DNA from 3 places in the Brenneria populi genome. Region 3 is predicted to be linked to each of the others. Evidence: predicted binding sites of a transcription regulator. Region 3 holds the regulator's gene; each other region holds the start of a gene.
The links. The regulator Fur, encoded in region 3, represses iron uptake genes when iron is present. The targets are predictions, from matches to a motif close to ATAATAATGAGAACNACTATCAA.
Positions count from the first base shown of each region.

Region 1 (4,636 bases), on a different contig from region 3:
ACTGAAAAAATCAAGGCATTAACATTTACATAAAAATCAGTGCCTTCACGGCTGGCCGTCGGGTTGGCAAAGCTGTTCGGCAAGCTGAACAAAAGGTTGCAGGCTCTTCTTATGTCCTGGGTTATTGGCATCGTCCAGCCAGATGGCGTCTATCGGTTGCGCCTTTACCAATCCGGCTTTCATCTGCGCGATTGCGGCGTCATTGAGCGGATATTGCATCAACGTGCCGGTATGGAGGGCAAACAGCGCTTTTCCCGGCCGGCAAATCAACTGCACCTCTTCCCGCGTGAAGGCCCATCGATCTCCGTACTGTAACCGGCTGATATTCGCCAGTTTTGCCGCAGCAAAAGCATCCGCCGAGGCGGAAACGAGAATAAGAGTTAGCATTAGTTTCTTCATCATGATGTTCCTGAGCATGATTGTTTAGACGCCTGCGCCCATCGCGGCCATATCGCTTTCCGCCCTCAAAAGACGGACCTCAAACCCTATAAAACAGAAGGTTACTAGATATATGCCGTCTGAGAAGATCATAACGATAGCGATCGCCGAAGTCGAGCGGCAAGGCCCGCATCCCGGCAAGGTGGATGACTTAAAAGAGACATAACAAGGTGCGGCGACGGGGCGTTTACCGGCGCGCAATCAGAAGGCGCGGCGAAATGGGGTTCTTCGTTTAACGGCAATGCGCGCCGATGCGCATTGCCGCTCTCTCTTACTCTGGCACACTCGCGACGAATTGCCTCAGTCAGGTCGTTTTTTGCACTCGGTCCGGACTGGCGATATGTCAGGCCGGAATACTCAGGCTGACGCGCCGCCTGCGACGCCGGCCGCCATTTTCTTCAGATCCTGATCGATAAAGAACAGGCCGCCTTCGCTGGTATTAACCAGCGACAGCTTATCGAGGATGGAGTTGAACAGTTTTTCTTCTTCATGCTGTTCCGCGACATACCATTGCAGGAAGTTGAATGTAGAATAATCCTGTAAGGTCATGGCCTCATGAGCCAGCTCATTAATTTTCGCCGTGATCAGTTGCTCATGTTCATAGGTCTGTTTGAATACGTCGGCCAGCGAGGCGAAATCCACCGGCGGCGCAGGAATAGCGCCTAAAATCGGCAGGCTGCCGGTATCATTAAGATAGTCGAACAGGCGTTGCATATGCTCCATTTCTTCCTGAGAGTGCACTTTCAGAAAAGCGGATGCGCCTTCAAAACCTTTATCGCCACACCAGGCGCTCATCTGTAAGTATAAATTAGCGGAATAAAACTCGAGGTTAAGCTGCTCGTTTAGTTTTTGAATCATTTCTTTTTTTAACATGGTTATTCCCTATTTCTCTGGCAGGTAAATGTGTTGCGGCTTATTATGCCTGAATATCAAAAATAAAAACATATTATTAACCAAATTAACATTAAATATTTTAACATTTAAAATCATATAGTTAACTATTATTTATTGATATTGATTTTTATTTACAATAAACAATCGCGATTATTATTGATAATCATTTTTATTATCGATGATAAAAGTTAAATATATATACCCAATAGATTTCGCGCTGCAGGAAAAAAACGCCGAAGCGTTCGAGTTTGCTGACAAAGTCCGATGAACGGCAATAATGGGTGATAGGTTTGTCAACAGTCTGAAACGCCACAGCGCTTGCGTCACCCCCGAAGGAGCGAGGCCGGCGATGGGCCGGGTAATAAAGTCAACGCCCAGGCAACGTAAAATCCGACCGGGAGATTTCCCTTATTTTGAATATCAGGCGATATTGCCGAGACTTGCCATTTTTCAGACTCTGCTTTACCTTGACGCACAACGCGTCTTAGCAGGAGAACCTTCCCATGGGATACAATTTGGCGGATCTTTCCAAAGAAGAGATGGACAAAGTCAATGTGGATTTGGCGGCATCAGGCGTCGCCTTCAAAGAACGCTATAACATGCCGGTGATCCCGGAGATGGTGGAGAAGGAACAACCGGAACATCTGCGCGGCTATTTCCGTGAACGCGTCGGGTTTTACCGCCAGCTCTCTTTGCAGTTCTCTCGCCTGCCCTACGAGCCAAAATCAAAATAACATCCGGTAATTATTGCGCTGTCGACCCATTTTATCTTGAAAAAAGATATTTTTCCCCTTGCATCTCGGGCAAAACAGGCGGTTAATAGATTGGCAAACCAACCTTTTACCAAGCGAGGTCAGAAATGAGTAAAGGAATGGACAGCAAAAAGAACGGCAAGAAAAAACCCCTGAAAACCGCGGCGGAAAAACGCGCGGAAAAAAGGGCCAAGAAGGCGCAGCCACAGGCGGACGCCGCTCGTTAAGGTCAGCTGTTGCCGCTCGGTAAACCCGCCGTCAGCGGGTTTACCCTCAGAGGCTCACGCCGTTTCCAGCACCATCAGCAAAAACGCATACTCCAGCGCAACATCCTCGTAGTGTTTAAAGCGGCCCGATTTCCCGCCGTGTCCCGCATCCATGTCGGTATAGAGCAATAGAAGACGCTCGTCCGTTTTCATTTCACGCAGCTTGGCCACCCATTTCGCCGGCTCCCAATACTGCACCTGCGAGTCATGCAATCCGGTGGTAACCAACATATGCGGATAATCCTGCGCCTTTACCCCGTCATACGGGCTGTACTGCTTGATATAGTCATAGTACGCGCGATCGTTGGGGTTGCCCCACTCGTCATATTCGCCGGTGGTCAGGGGAATCGACTCATCCAGCATTGTGGTCAGGACGTCGACAAACGGAACCTGGGCGACAACGCCCTTAAATAAATCCGGCGCAAAATTCACTACGGCCCCCATCAATAGCCCGCCGGCGCTGCCGCCCATGGCAAATATTTTTTGTCGCTCGCCGTAGCCTTTTTCCGCCAGCGCGGTTGAGATATCGATAAAATCGGTGAACGAATGCATTTTGTTCAGTAGTCGTCCGTCGTCATACCACTGCTGCCCCAATTCGCCGCCGCCGCGAATATGGGCCAGGGCGAAGACAAAACCCCGGTCCAGCAGGCTCAGACGGCTCACGCTAAAATCCGGCTCCATGCTGCTGCCATAGGCGCCATAACCATATACCAGTATAGGATTCCGTCCCGGCTGGAAATGTTCGCGGTGATACACCAGGGAAACCGGAACTTCAATGCCGTCCCGGGCGGTGATCCACAGACGCTCGCTGCAATAGTTATCCGAAGTGAAGTTCCGCACTTCGGCCTGCTTGAGCAACTGCTGCCGGCCGGTATCCATATTCAGCTCGTAAAGTGAACTTGGCGTGGTCATTGAAGCATAGCCGTAACGCAGCAGTGCGGTTTCCGGCGTCGGATTATAGGACAGCCAGGTGACATAACTGGGGTCATGGAAAGTGATATTTTTCTCTTCCCGCGTCTGCCAGTGGATTTGCCGCAGACGGGTTAACCCGCGCTCCCGCTCTTCCAGCACCAGCCAGTCGCGAAACAGTTCAAAACTTTCCAGCACCCGATGCTCCTGCGGCGCAACCAGCGTTTCCAGCTCCGCTTCCCCCGCCGTCCGCGTGCGGTACAGGCCAAAGTTTTTCCCCTCCCGGTTGGAGCGCAGATAAAACGCGTCCCGATAGTGGTCCACGTCATACTCATGATCCTTACGCCGGCCGATAAACGCCAGCGGCGCCGCGTCATCCTTCGCCGCATCGATCAGCAACACTTCCGTACTGGTAGTGCTGCTGAGATAAATCGTGATATAGCGTTCCGAGGTTGTTTTCCCCAGGCTGACGTAATAGGCATCGTCCCGCTCTTCATACACCAGTTCGTCGTCCGCTGGCTCGCAGCCCAGACGATGGCGATAAACCTGGTACGGCAACAGCGTTTGCGGATGTTTGCGCACGTAATAGAGAATGCGGGAATCGGCCGCCCATTCCGCCCCGGAAGAGACCTTTTCGATAACATCAGGCAGCCACTCGCCGCTCTTAAGATCGCGAAAACGGATGTCATACTGCCGGCGCGAGAGAAAATCTTCCGATAACGCCAAAATTTGATTATCAGGGCTGACCTCCAGCGCCCCCAAACTATAGAACTCGTGATTTTCCGCCCGTTGATTGCCGTCCAGCAGCGTCTCCCACTCATCCGTCGCGGACTCGGGCTGACGCCGGTAAATGGGATATTCCTTACCCGGGTCATAACGACTCTGATAGCGGTAACCCTTTCTGACGTAGGGAACCGACATATCCTCCGACGGTATTCGGGCGACCATTTCATGATAGAGCGACTGCTTCAGGCCGTCATAGGGCGCCATCACCGCGCCGCTATAGTCATTCTCCTCGCGGAGATAGGCCAATATATCCGGGTCGGCCCGCTCATCGTCGCGCAGCCAATAGTAGTTATCGATGCGGGTATCGTTATGAATAGTCAAAGGATGGGGTCTTTTTGCTGCTTGCGGTGGGGTCATGGTGGTCCTTCTGTTGTTAAGTCGCGCCGATGGATCTAATGCCGATCGTTTAAGTATCGAGATACACGGGGCGACCACCGGGGTGAGGCACCCCTACGGGAAGCTCCCCCGGTGTTTCCCCTAAAAATGGGCTTAAGTGAACAGCATTGCGCCTATGGATCAGGGATAAAAGCTGCTGAAATCTAGAGTGGCACGATTACCCGATTATGCCAAGCGACGGGGAAACATTACCGG
Region 1 is NZ_JAYWTM010000001.1:831,987-836,622, forward strand. Features, by position in the region: gene VSX58_RS03770 (YebY family protein) at 46-402, opposite strand; gene ftnA (non-heme ferritin) at 796-1,311, opposite strand; gene VSX58_RS03780 (DNA polymerase III subunit theta) at 1,836-2,066, shown strand; gene VSX58_RS03785 (S9 family peptidase) at 2,366-4,402, opposite strand.
Region 1: ftnA (non-heme ferritin) is a predicted target of Fur. The motif match lies at 1,489-1,511, and genes of this name have one in related genera.

Region 2 (4,636 bases), on a different contig from region 3:
GTGGATTCGCCAAGCTGACGCAGCATTTTTCCCACGATGGCCGCCGTCGGGCCGCTGATCCCCACATCGACCTCATCAAAGATCAGCGCGGGCGTATCCATTTTACGCGCGGTGATCAACTGAATAATCAGGGAAATACGGGAAAGTTCCCCGCCGGAGGCCACTTTAGCCAGTGACTGGTGCGGCTGGCCGGGGTTGGTGGTAACGCGAAACTCAATGCTGTCCGCGCCGCTGGCGGTCAGGCATTCAGGGGTAAATTTTACGTCGATGGTGAAATGCCCGTGCGGCATCGCCAGCTCATGCATGTTGCTGGTGATAAACTGCGCCAGCTCTTTGGCGTGGTGCAGGCGGCGAACGTGCAGCTGTTCGGCGACGTGCAGCGCCTGCTGATGATATTCGCTGACGGCGAAGCTCAGGGATTCGCGATCGCTCTCCTGCTCTTCCAGCGACCGCCGCTCTTCCAGCAATTGCTGATGAAAGGCAGGCAAGGCTTCCGGCTGAACATGGTGCTTACGCGCCAGCGCCAATTGGCGGGATAGCCGCTGTTCCAGCTCATATAGCCGGATCGGGTCGAGATCCATCCGTTCGCTGTAGTGACGCAGTTCGTCGCTGGCCTCGCCGAGCTGGATGCCGGCCTCCTCCAGCATAGAGAGCACGTCGGCCAGCGTCTCGTCCATGCCGGCCAGTTCGCCGATCCGCTGTTTTACGCTATGCAACATGCCAAGCATATTTTGCTCTTCGTCTTCGCTGAGCAGCTGCAATGCCTGCTGGCTCAGCGCCAGCAGCTGTTCGCTGTTCGACAGCCGTTTGTACTCGATATCGATCTGCTCGTATTCGCCGGGCTGCGGGGCAAACTCATTGAGCTCTTTCAATTGATATTGCAGCAGTTCGCGGCGGGCTTCCCGCTCGATGGCGGCCTGTTGCAGCTGCGCCAGCGAACGGCAGCTTTGATGCCACTGCTGCCAGATCTGTTGCATGGCACCCAGCAGTTGGGATTCATCGGCGTAGGCATCCAGCAGATGTTTCTGGTGCTCCGGCTTGAGCAACTGCTGATGCGCGTGCTGGCCGTGAAGCTGAATCAGAAGCTGACCGAGTTCGCGCAGTTGCGAAACGGGCACCGCCGTACCGTTGATAAAGCCGCGCGAGCGGCCGTCCGCGCCAATCACCCGGCGCAGCAGGCACTCGTTGCTGTCATCCAGCTGGTTCCGTTCCAGCCACCGGCGCGCTCCGGGCGTGTCCGCAAGCGAGAAGCGTGCGCAGATGTCCGCGCGGGCGGCTCCGGGTCTTACCATGCTGGCGTCGGAACGATTGCCCAGGCACAGGCCGAGAGCGTCAATGGCGATGGATTTACCCGCGCCGGTCTCCCCGGTGATCACGCTCATTCCCGCCTGAAAATCGATTTCTAACTCACGCACGATGGCGAAGTTACTGATAGTGAGTTGCGCCAGCATGATAGTTTTCCTGTATGTAATAACAAGGTGTGAATGCATACAGTATAGACTGGTTTTATATACAGTAAAGCGGCGGCGAGCGATTTTAGAATAATTTTTTAGACCAGCCGAGCTTTGTGCTTAACGTATTGAAGTAATTATAATTTTTGGGGTGAATAAGATTCAGGGCATATTCGCTGCGGCGGATCAGAACCTCTTCCTTTTCCTGTACGGGGAGCGAAATCTGGCTGTCGCAGCTGATTTCCAAATCGCTGGTGATGTGGGAAAACTTTAGCCGGATGGTGCTGCTGCTGTTGATGACCAGCGGACGCGCCGAGAGCGTGTGGGGAAACATGGGCACCAGCGCGATGGCGTCCAGCGAGGGGGTCAGAATCGGGCCGCCGCCGGATAAAGAGTAGGCGGTCGAACCGGTCGGCGTGGAAATGATCAGGCCGTCAGAACGTTGGGAGAAGGCGAAGCTATCGTCAATATAGACTTCAAATTCAATCATGTGTGCCACTTTCCCAGGGTGGAGCACCACTTCATTGATGGCGGTGCTGCTGCTGCTGGGGCGATCGGCGCGGCAAATATGCGCTTCCAACATAAAGCGCCGTTCGCTTAGATACTGGCCGTTTAATACGTCGGAAAGCTGCTGCTGGGCGTGGTCGGGATCCAGATCGGTCAGAAAGCCGAGATTGCCGCGGTTAACGCCGATAACCTGAATGTCATAGCGCGATAATACCCGGGCCGCGCCGAGCATATTGCCGTCGCCGCCGACGACGACGGCGAGATCGGCTTTTTGTCCGATTTCGGCCAGGCTGCCGGTCTGCGCGCCTTGCAGATTCAGATCGAGGGCGATCTGTTGTTCAATCAGCACCGTATAGCCTTTACCGGTCAGCCAATGATAGAGCATTTCATGGGTCGCCAGCGCGGTAGGATGGCGCGGATGCCCCACAATGCCAATACAATTAAACGGTTTATTCATTGCTGTCGTTATCCTCGGCGTGATAAGCCCTGGGTCGGGAACAACCAATATATGACCGGTTCCCTTGAATCCCCGGTTTTGATCCCCATAATAAGCAACTAGCGGGATTAATGCTAAAACGCGGAGAATTTCATGAGTAGTAAAGAACAGAACACGCCTGACGAGCAAGTCTTGGATCAAACGGATACGGCAAAAGAGCCGCAGGCGCAAGATGCGGCGGCAGACGCGACCGATCCGCGCGATGCGCGTATCGCCGAACTGGAAGCGCAACTGAGCGAATTGCAGCAGCGCGAGCGTGATAATGTACTGCGCGCCCGGGCCGAAGCCGATAATATCCGCCGTCGTGCGGAAATCGACGTTGAGAAGGCGCATAAGTTCGCGCTGGAAAAATTCGCCGGCGAAATGCTGCCGGTTATCGACAACCTGGAACGCGCGCTGGATTTGGCGGATAAATCCAATGAGGCGCTGGCGCCGATGGTTGAAGGCATCGAACTGACGCTGAAATCGTTACTGGATGCCGTGCATAAGTTTGGCATCGAGGTGGTCGGGGAGGTGGATGTTCCCTTTAATCCAGAGGTCCATCAGGCGATGACCATGCTGGAATCCGCCGATCACCAGCCTAACCACGTAATGATGGTGATGCAGAAGGGCTATACGCTCAATGGGCGCCTGTTGCGTCCGGCGATGGTGGCGGTATCTAAGGCGAAAGCCTGATATTCCGAACGCGGACACCCCTGCCTGATAACCCCTATCTATCCCCCGCGAAGGCGGGGATTCTGATAGACGGCGCGTTATTAAAAGCCGGTTTCCGCCTGCGCGGGAGCGACGGCTTTGTAGGCGCGGTGTTATCAAACTGATACTCTTCATTTTTCAAATTGCGCTCGGGCGCTTTCCGCTCCCTGCGGCCGCAGGCGCGCATCGGCTGTTTCTCACGGGCTGATACCCTTTTGTCAGTAGTCTGACCCCATGCTTCGGCGTGGGGTTTTTTGTTTATATTTTGTTAATATTTTTTTATTAAAAGAGTGTTTTTTGGCGTCTTGATGGATCATCATCTTTACCTATTGAAAGAATTGGTATCACCGCCCTAAATGCACTTGATAATCATTATCAATTCTGTGAGAGTGATAAAAACAACAGCGTTATAAGGGTCATACTATGCCGAGCAGTCGAGTCGCCGAATCAGCCAGCCGTACATCAAGAAAGGTTAAACTTTCTTTGATGGGGCCGGCGTTTATCGCCGCGATCGGTTATATCGATCCGGGTAACTTCGCGACCAATATTCAGTCCGGCGCGGCCTACGGCTACACACTGTTATGGGTTGTGGTGTGGGCCAATGTGATGGCGATGTTGATCCAACTGTTATCGGCCAAGCTGGGCATCGCCACCGGAAAAAATCTGGCCGAGCTGATCCGCGATCGCTTTCCGCGGCCCGCGGTCTGGGCCTACTGGGTTCAGGCGGAGATCATCGCCATGGCGACCGATCTGGCGGAATTTATCGGCGCCGCCATTGGTTTCAAGCTGTTGCTGGGCGTATCCCTGCTTGAGGGCGCTATTCTTACCGGCATCGCCACCTTTCTGATTTTGATGCTGCAGCGGCATGGTCAGAAGCCGTTGGAAATGGTAATCGGCGGGCTGCTGCTGTTTGTCGCCGCGGCTTATATTGTTGAGCTGGCGTTCTCTCAGCCTCAGTTGGCCGCGCTGGCCCGCGGGGTCGTTATTCCCAACCTGCCGACGTCGGATGCGGTTTTTCTGGCGGCCGGCGTGCTGGGGGCGACGATCATGCCCCATGTGATCTATCTGCACTCCTCTCTGACGCAGCACGATGGGGAACACTCCCGCGCCGAACGCTACTCCGCCACTAAAGTCGATGTCGCTATCGCCATGACCATCGCCGGGTTTGTGAATCTGGCGATGATGGCGACCGCCGCCGCGGCTTTCCATTTCAGCGGCAACCAGAATATTGCCGATCTGGATCGGGCCTATTTGACGCTGGAACCGTTGCTGGGAAAAGCGGCGGCGACGATTTTCGGTCTGAGTCTGGTGGCGGCGGGGCTCTCCTCGACCGTGGTCGGTACGCTGGCCGGACAGGTGGTTATGCAGGGGTTCGTTCGCTTCCATATTCCGCTGTGGGTTCGGCGTTCCGTCACTATGCTGCCATCATTTATCGTTATTCTGCTGGGCATGGATCCTACCCGAGTGCTGGTATTTAGCCAGGTTATCC
Region 2 is NZ_JAYWTM010000020.1:156,103-160,738, reverse strand. Features, by position in the region: gene recN (DNA repair protein RecN) at 1-1,451, opposite strand, end outside; gene nadK (NAD(+) kinase) at 1,537-2,415, opposite strand; gene grpE (nucleotide exchange factor GrpE) at 2,548-3,129, shown strand; gene VSX58_RS17275 (Nramp family divalent metal transporter) at 3,571-4,636, shown strand, end outside.
Region 2: VSX58_RS17275 (Nramp family divalent metal transporter) is a predicted target of Fur. The motif match lies at 3,510-3,532, and genes of this name have one in related genera.

Region 3 (4,636 bases):
GGAGGCGATGACGCCGAAGTGATCGCGCAAATCGTTCAACGGCCGCACCAAAAACTTCACCAGATAGCGATCGGTTAAGAACAGCATCGCCAGACCAATAACCAAACCCGTCAGCAAAATGCTTTGGCCAATTTTCGTGATCTGCTCAAAACGAATACCGGCGGCGACGAACTTCTCCGAACCGGCGGTACTGAACGCGGTCAGCGACGCCCCAAACTGGCGGCTCAACGGAGGAACGACGGTTTTCGCCTGAACATAATAGTCGTCCAGCGCGCGCGCCGCCGCTTTCTGATATAGAGGCTCGACCCCCTGAGTAATCAAATTGCTCCAATCCCGACTCACCGCCTGAACCAGCGCGTCGCTCAATCCGGCATGATCGACGGCGTTAAATGCGGCCAGCCCGGATTTCAGGGCATTAAGCGCATTCAGCGCCGACGCCTGTTCCTTATCCGCCGTTTCGTCATCACCATTCTGGCGGGCATCGACGGCGCGGGCCAGGCGCGTAACCATGCGAAAATATTGATCGTTGCCTTGATTAATAAAGTTTAAGTTTTCCACTAACAGACCGCTGAGTTTGGATGTCGCCGTCATCTCCTTGAAAGAAAATAGGGTATATAGCGATACGCCGCCCCACAGTACGCAGAAAGTGCCAAGCACCCACAGCATGGCCGTCCTGATGGCAATATTTTTTAAAAATTTCATAGCTTACTCCAGACTTAAGGCACGAATGAAAAGGAAGTTTTTTGCTATTAATCGACAGTAAAACAGTGGAAATTCATATTAATAGGCTATCGCCACCTCAACCCGACGCAAAAACGCGCTCATGTTGAAACAGATTTAATCCCGCTTGTTAATCGACAAAACACCGGGAATATTTAGAGACGGGACGGTACTTACGCGGCTTATTTTCTATTCTTTGAACAACCTCATAACTTTCAATAAACATAAGTTTTTTTTCTCCATACGCCGTGCCGCCGAAAAAATTCAAACAGGAACGGGTTTTTGACGCCGCCAGCGGCGCAAATTCGCCCCGACAAAATACATGCCGCTATTTGCCTATCCTTACCGATACGAGTTTCTCATGCGCAAAGTGTCTGTTATTATTAGCCGATAAGCGGGTAATACACGGCACCTTATCATTAAGAATCAAGAGGTTATTCAATTCATGGCACTCATAGGAATTTTCTTTGGCAGTGACACCGGCAATACCGAGAACATTGCCAAGACCATCCAGCAGCAACTGGGGACCGACGTTGCCGAAGTTCATGACATCGCCAAAAGCAGTAAAGAAGATCTTGAAGCTTTCGATATTTTACTGCTGGGTATCCCTACCTGGTACTACGGGGAAGCCCAGTGCGACTGGGATGACTTTTTCCCCACGCTGGAAGAAATTGATTTTACCGGTAAGCTGGTCGCCCTGTTCGGCTGCGGCGATCAGGAAGACTATGCGGAGTACTTCTGCGACGCGATGGGCACCATCCGCGATATTATTGAACCGCGCGGCGCGACCATCGTTGGACACTGGCCGACGGAAGGCTATTACTTTGAAGCCTCCAAAGGCCTGGCGGACGATAACCACTTCATCGGTTTAGCCATCGACGAAGATCGTCAGCCCGAACTGACCAGCGAGCGCGTCACCGCCTGGGTAAAGCAGATCGGCGAAGAGTTGAACCTGAAGGAACTGGTCGGCTAAAACGGACGCCTGGCTCTGACCGCCTCCATCGTCGGAGCCAGATCAATCAATAGGAGAAGCCTTTCATAAAGATTGATACATTTTTTTAACTTCCTTCCATAACCATGTACAATACCCACATCGGTCTTGTGCATTCAACTGGCGCCGCCCATTTACCAACAATGTATTGCATGATACATCCGTATAGTGTGTGGGAATAATTTTGTTAACATTCCATTGTTTTCATTTTGAATGCACGGTTCTATAATTGGAGCGCTTTTACATTTTTTAAGCCGACCGATGTCATAGGCTAAATCGCCTCCATTGATCAAGTAAGCAACAGGACTAAATCCGCATGACTGACAATAACACCGCATTAAAGAAGGCCGGCCTGAAAGTCACTCTTCCAAGACTGAAAATCCTGGAAGTGCTGCAGGACCCAGAGTGCCATCACGTCAGTGCGGAAGATTTATATAAAAAACTGATTGATATGGGTGAAGAGATCGGTTTGGCGACCGTCTACCGCGTATTGAATCAGTTTGATGATGCTGGAATCGTAACCCGTCATAATTTTGAAGGCGGTAAATCGGTTTTCGAACTGACGCAGCAACATCATCATGACCATCTGATTTGCCTGGATTGCGGCAAAGTCATTGAGTTCCGTGATGAATATATCGAAACACGCCAACGCGAAATCGCGGAAAGACATGGCATCAAACTGACCAACCACAGTTTGTATCTGTATGGTCATTGCAGCGCCGGGGATTGTCGTGAAGACGAAACCCTGCACGATGCAAAAAGATAAATCAACCGCATAAAAAATCGCCGGGAGCGGTTTTTAACGTCGCGCGCGACGGCTCTCATGGATGAGACGCATAAGAACCGCCGGAAGCCATGCTCCATGTCGCCGGCGCCGGTCCGAAAGGCGATGGACAGATCGTCGTCATAAAATAAAACCGCCAAGGCGGTTTTATTTTTATTTCCTGCCGTGAACCGAATTCCCGGTTATCCCACCCAGGTATCCCGCAAGCCTACCGTCCGGTTAAACACCAAATGCTGTGAGCTGGAATAAACCCGATCGGCGCAGAAGTAGCCTTCGCGCTCAAACTGATACGCTTTTTCCGCTTCGGCCTGCGCCATACCGGCCTCGACAAAGCCATGAGCCACCGTCAGCGATTGCGGGTTGATGGTCGCCAGAAAATCTTCCGCCGCGCCGGGATTCTCCACGCTGAACAAGCGATCATACAGCCGGAACTCCGCCGGCAGGCCATGCGCTACCGACACCCAGTGAATCACCCCTTTTACCTTGCGTCCGTCAGCCGGATCTTTGCTTAAGGTATCCGGATCGTAGCTGCAGTAGATAGTGACGATGTTACCCTGCTCGTCTTTATCGATATGCTCCGCCTTAATCACGTAAGCGTTGCGCAGGCGAACTTCTTTGCCCAACACCAGGCGTTTATATTGTTTATTGGCCGACTCGCGGAAATCCGCGCGGTCGATATAGACTTCGCGGCTAAACCCCACCTGACGGGTGCCCATTTCCGGTTTATTCGGATGGTTCGGCATCGTCACCCACTCTTCATGCCCCTCAGGCAGGTTTTCAATCACCACCTTCACCGGATCGAGCACCGCCATGGCGCGCGGCGCATTTTCATTCAGATCGTCGCGCACGCAGGATTCCAGAGCCGCCATTTCAACATTGTTATCCTGCTTGGTTACCCCGATGCGATAGCAGAATTCACGAATAGAGGCGGCGCTGTAGCCGCGGCGGCGCAAACCGGAAATCGTCGGCATGCGCGGGTCGTCCCAGCCTTCGACGATCTTTTCCGTCACCAGCAGGTTCAGCTTACGCTTGGACATAATGGCGTATTCAAGATTCAGGCGGGAGAACTCATACTGGCGCGGATGGCAGGGTATGGTGATGTTATCCAGCACCCAGTCGTACAAACGGCGGTTATCCTGAAACTCCAGCGTGCACAGCGAGTGGGTGACGCCTTCCAGCGCATCGGAAATGCAGTGGGTGAAATCATACATCGGGTAGATGCACCACTTGTCGCCGGTCTGATGGTGTTCGGCAAACTTGATGCGATACAAAACCGGATCGCGCATCACGATAAACGACGATGCCATATCGATTTTGGCGCGCAGGCAGGCGGTTCCTTCCGCAAAGCCGCCGTTGCGCATTTTTTCGAACAGCGCCAGGTTTTCCTCCACGCTGCGATCGCGGTACGGGCTATTTTTACCCGGCGACGTCAGCGTACCGCGATATTCGCGGATCTGCTCCGGCGTCAGTTCATCGACGTACGCCAGCCCCTTGCCGATCAGCTCAACCGCATAGTGGTGCAGCTGGTCGAAATAATCGGAGGAGTAGCGAACGTCGCCGCTCCATGAGAAGCCCAGCCAGTTAACATCTCGCTTGATTGACTCAACGTATTCAATATCTTCTTTGACCGGATTGGTATCATCGAAACGCAGATTGCATTTCCCCTGATAATCCTGGGCAATGCCGAAATTCAGGCAAATGGACTTGGCATGCCCGATATGCAGGTAACCGTTAGGCTCCGGCGGAAAACGCGTCTGAATATGGTCATGCTTACCGGATGCCAGATCTTCATCAATAATCTGACGGATAAAGTTGGTTGGGCGGGCTTCAGCCTCACTCATTCTTGATTCCTCAATGCTAAAACGACATATAACCGCTAATGATCCAACAAGCCACGTCGGGAAACAACCGTTAGTTTCATTAAAAAAAAGAAACGGGATGAGCGCGCACGCTCATCCCGCCAATTTATCTTACGCCGCGTTATTCGGATAGGGGGCAAAACGCGCGCCGGCGCTACTCCTCGCAGGCTTTCTTCAGCGCGGAAGCTATCGACTCAGCCTGCGTGCCGACGACAATCTGCACGCTCTGTTTATTCAGGCGAATCACGCCGGCCGCGCCGAGCTTCCCGGCCAGGGCGTCAT
Region 3 is NZ_JAYWTM010000004.1:238,243-242,878, forward strand. Features, by position in the region: gene VSX58_RS05840 (methyl-accepting chemotaxis protein) at 1-702, opposite strand, end outside; gene fldA (flavodoxin FldA) at 1,166-1,693, shown strand; gene fur (ferric iron uptake transcriptional regulator) at 2,028-2,477, shown strand; gene glnS (glutamine--tRNA ligase) at 2,678-4,336, opposite strand; gene nagE (N-acetylglucosamine-specific PTS transporter subunit IIBC) at 4,509-4,636, opposite strand, start outside.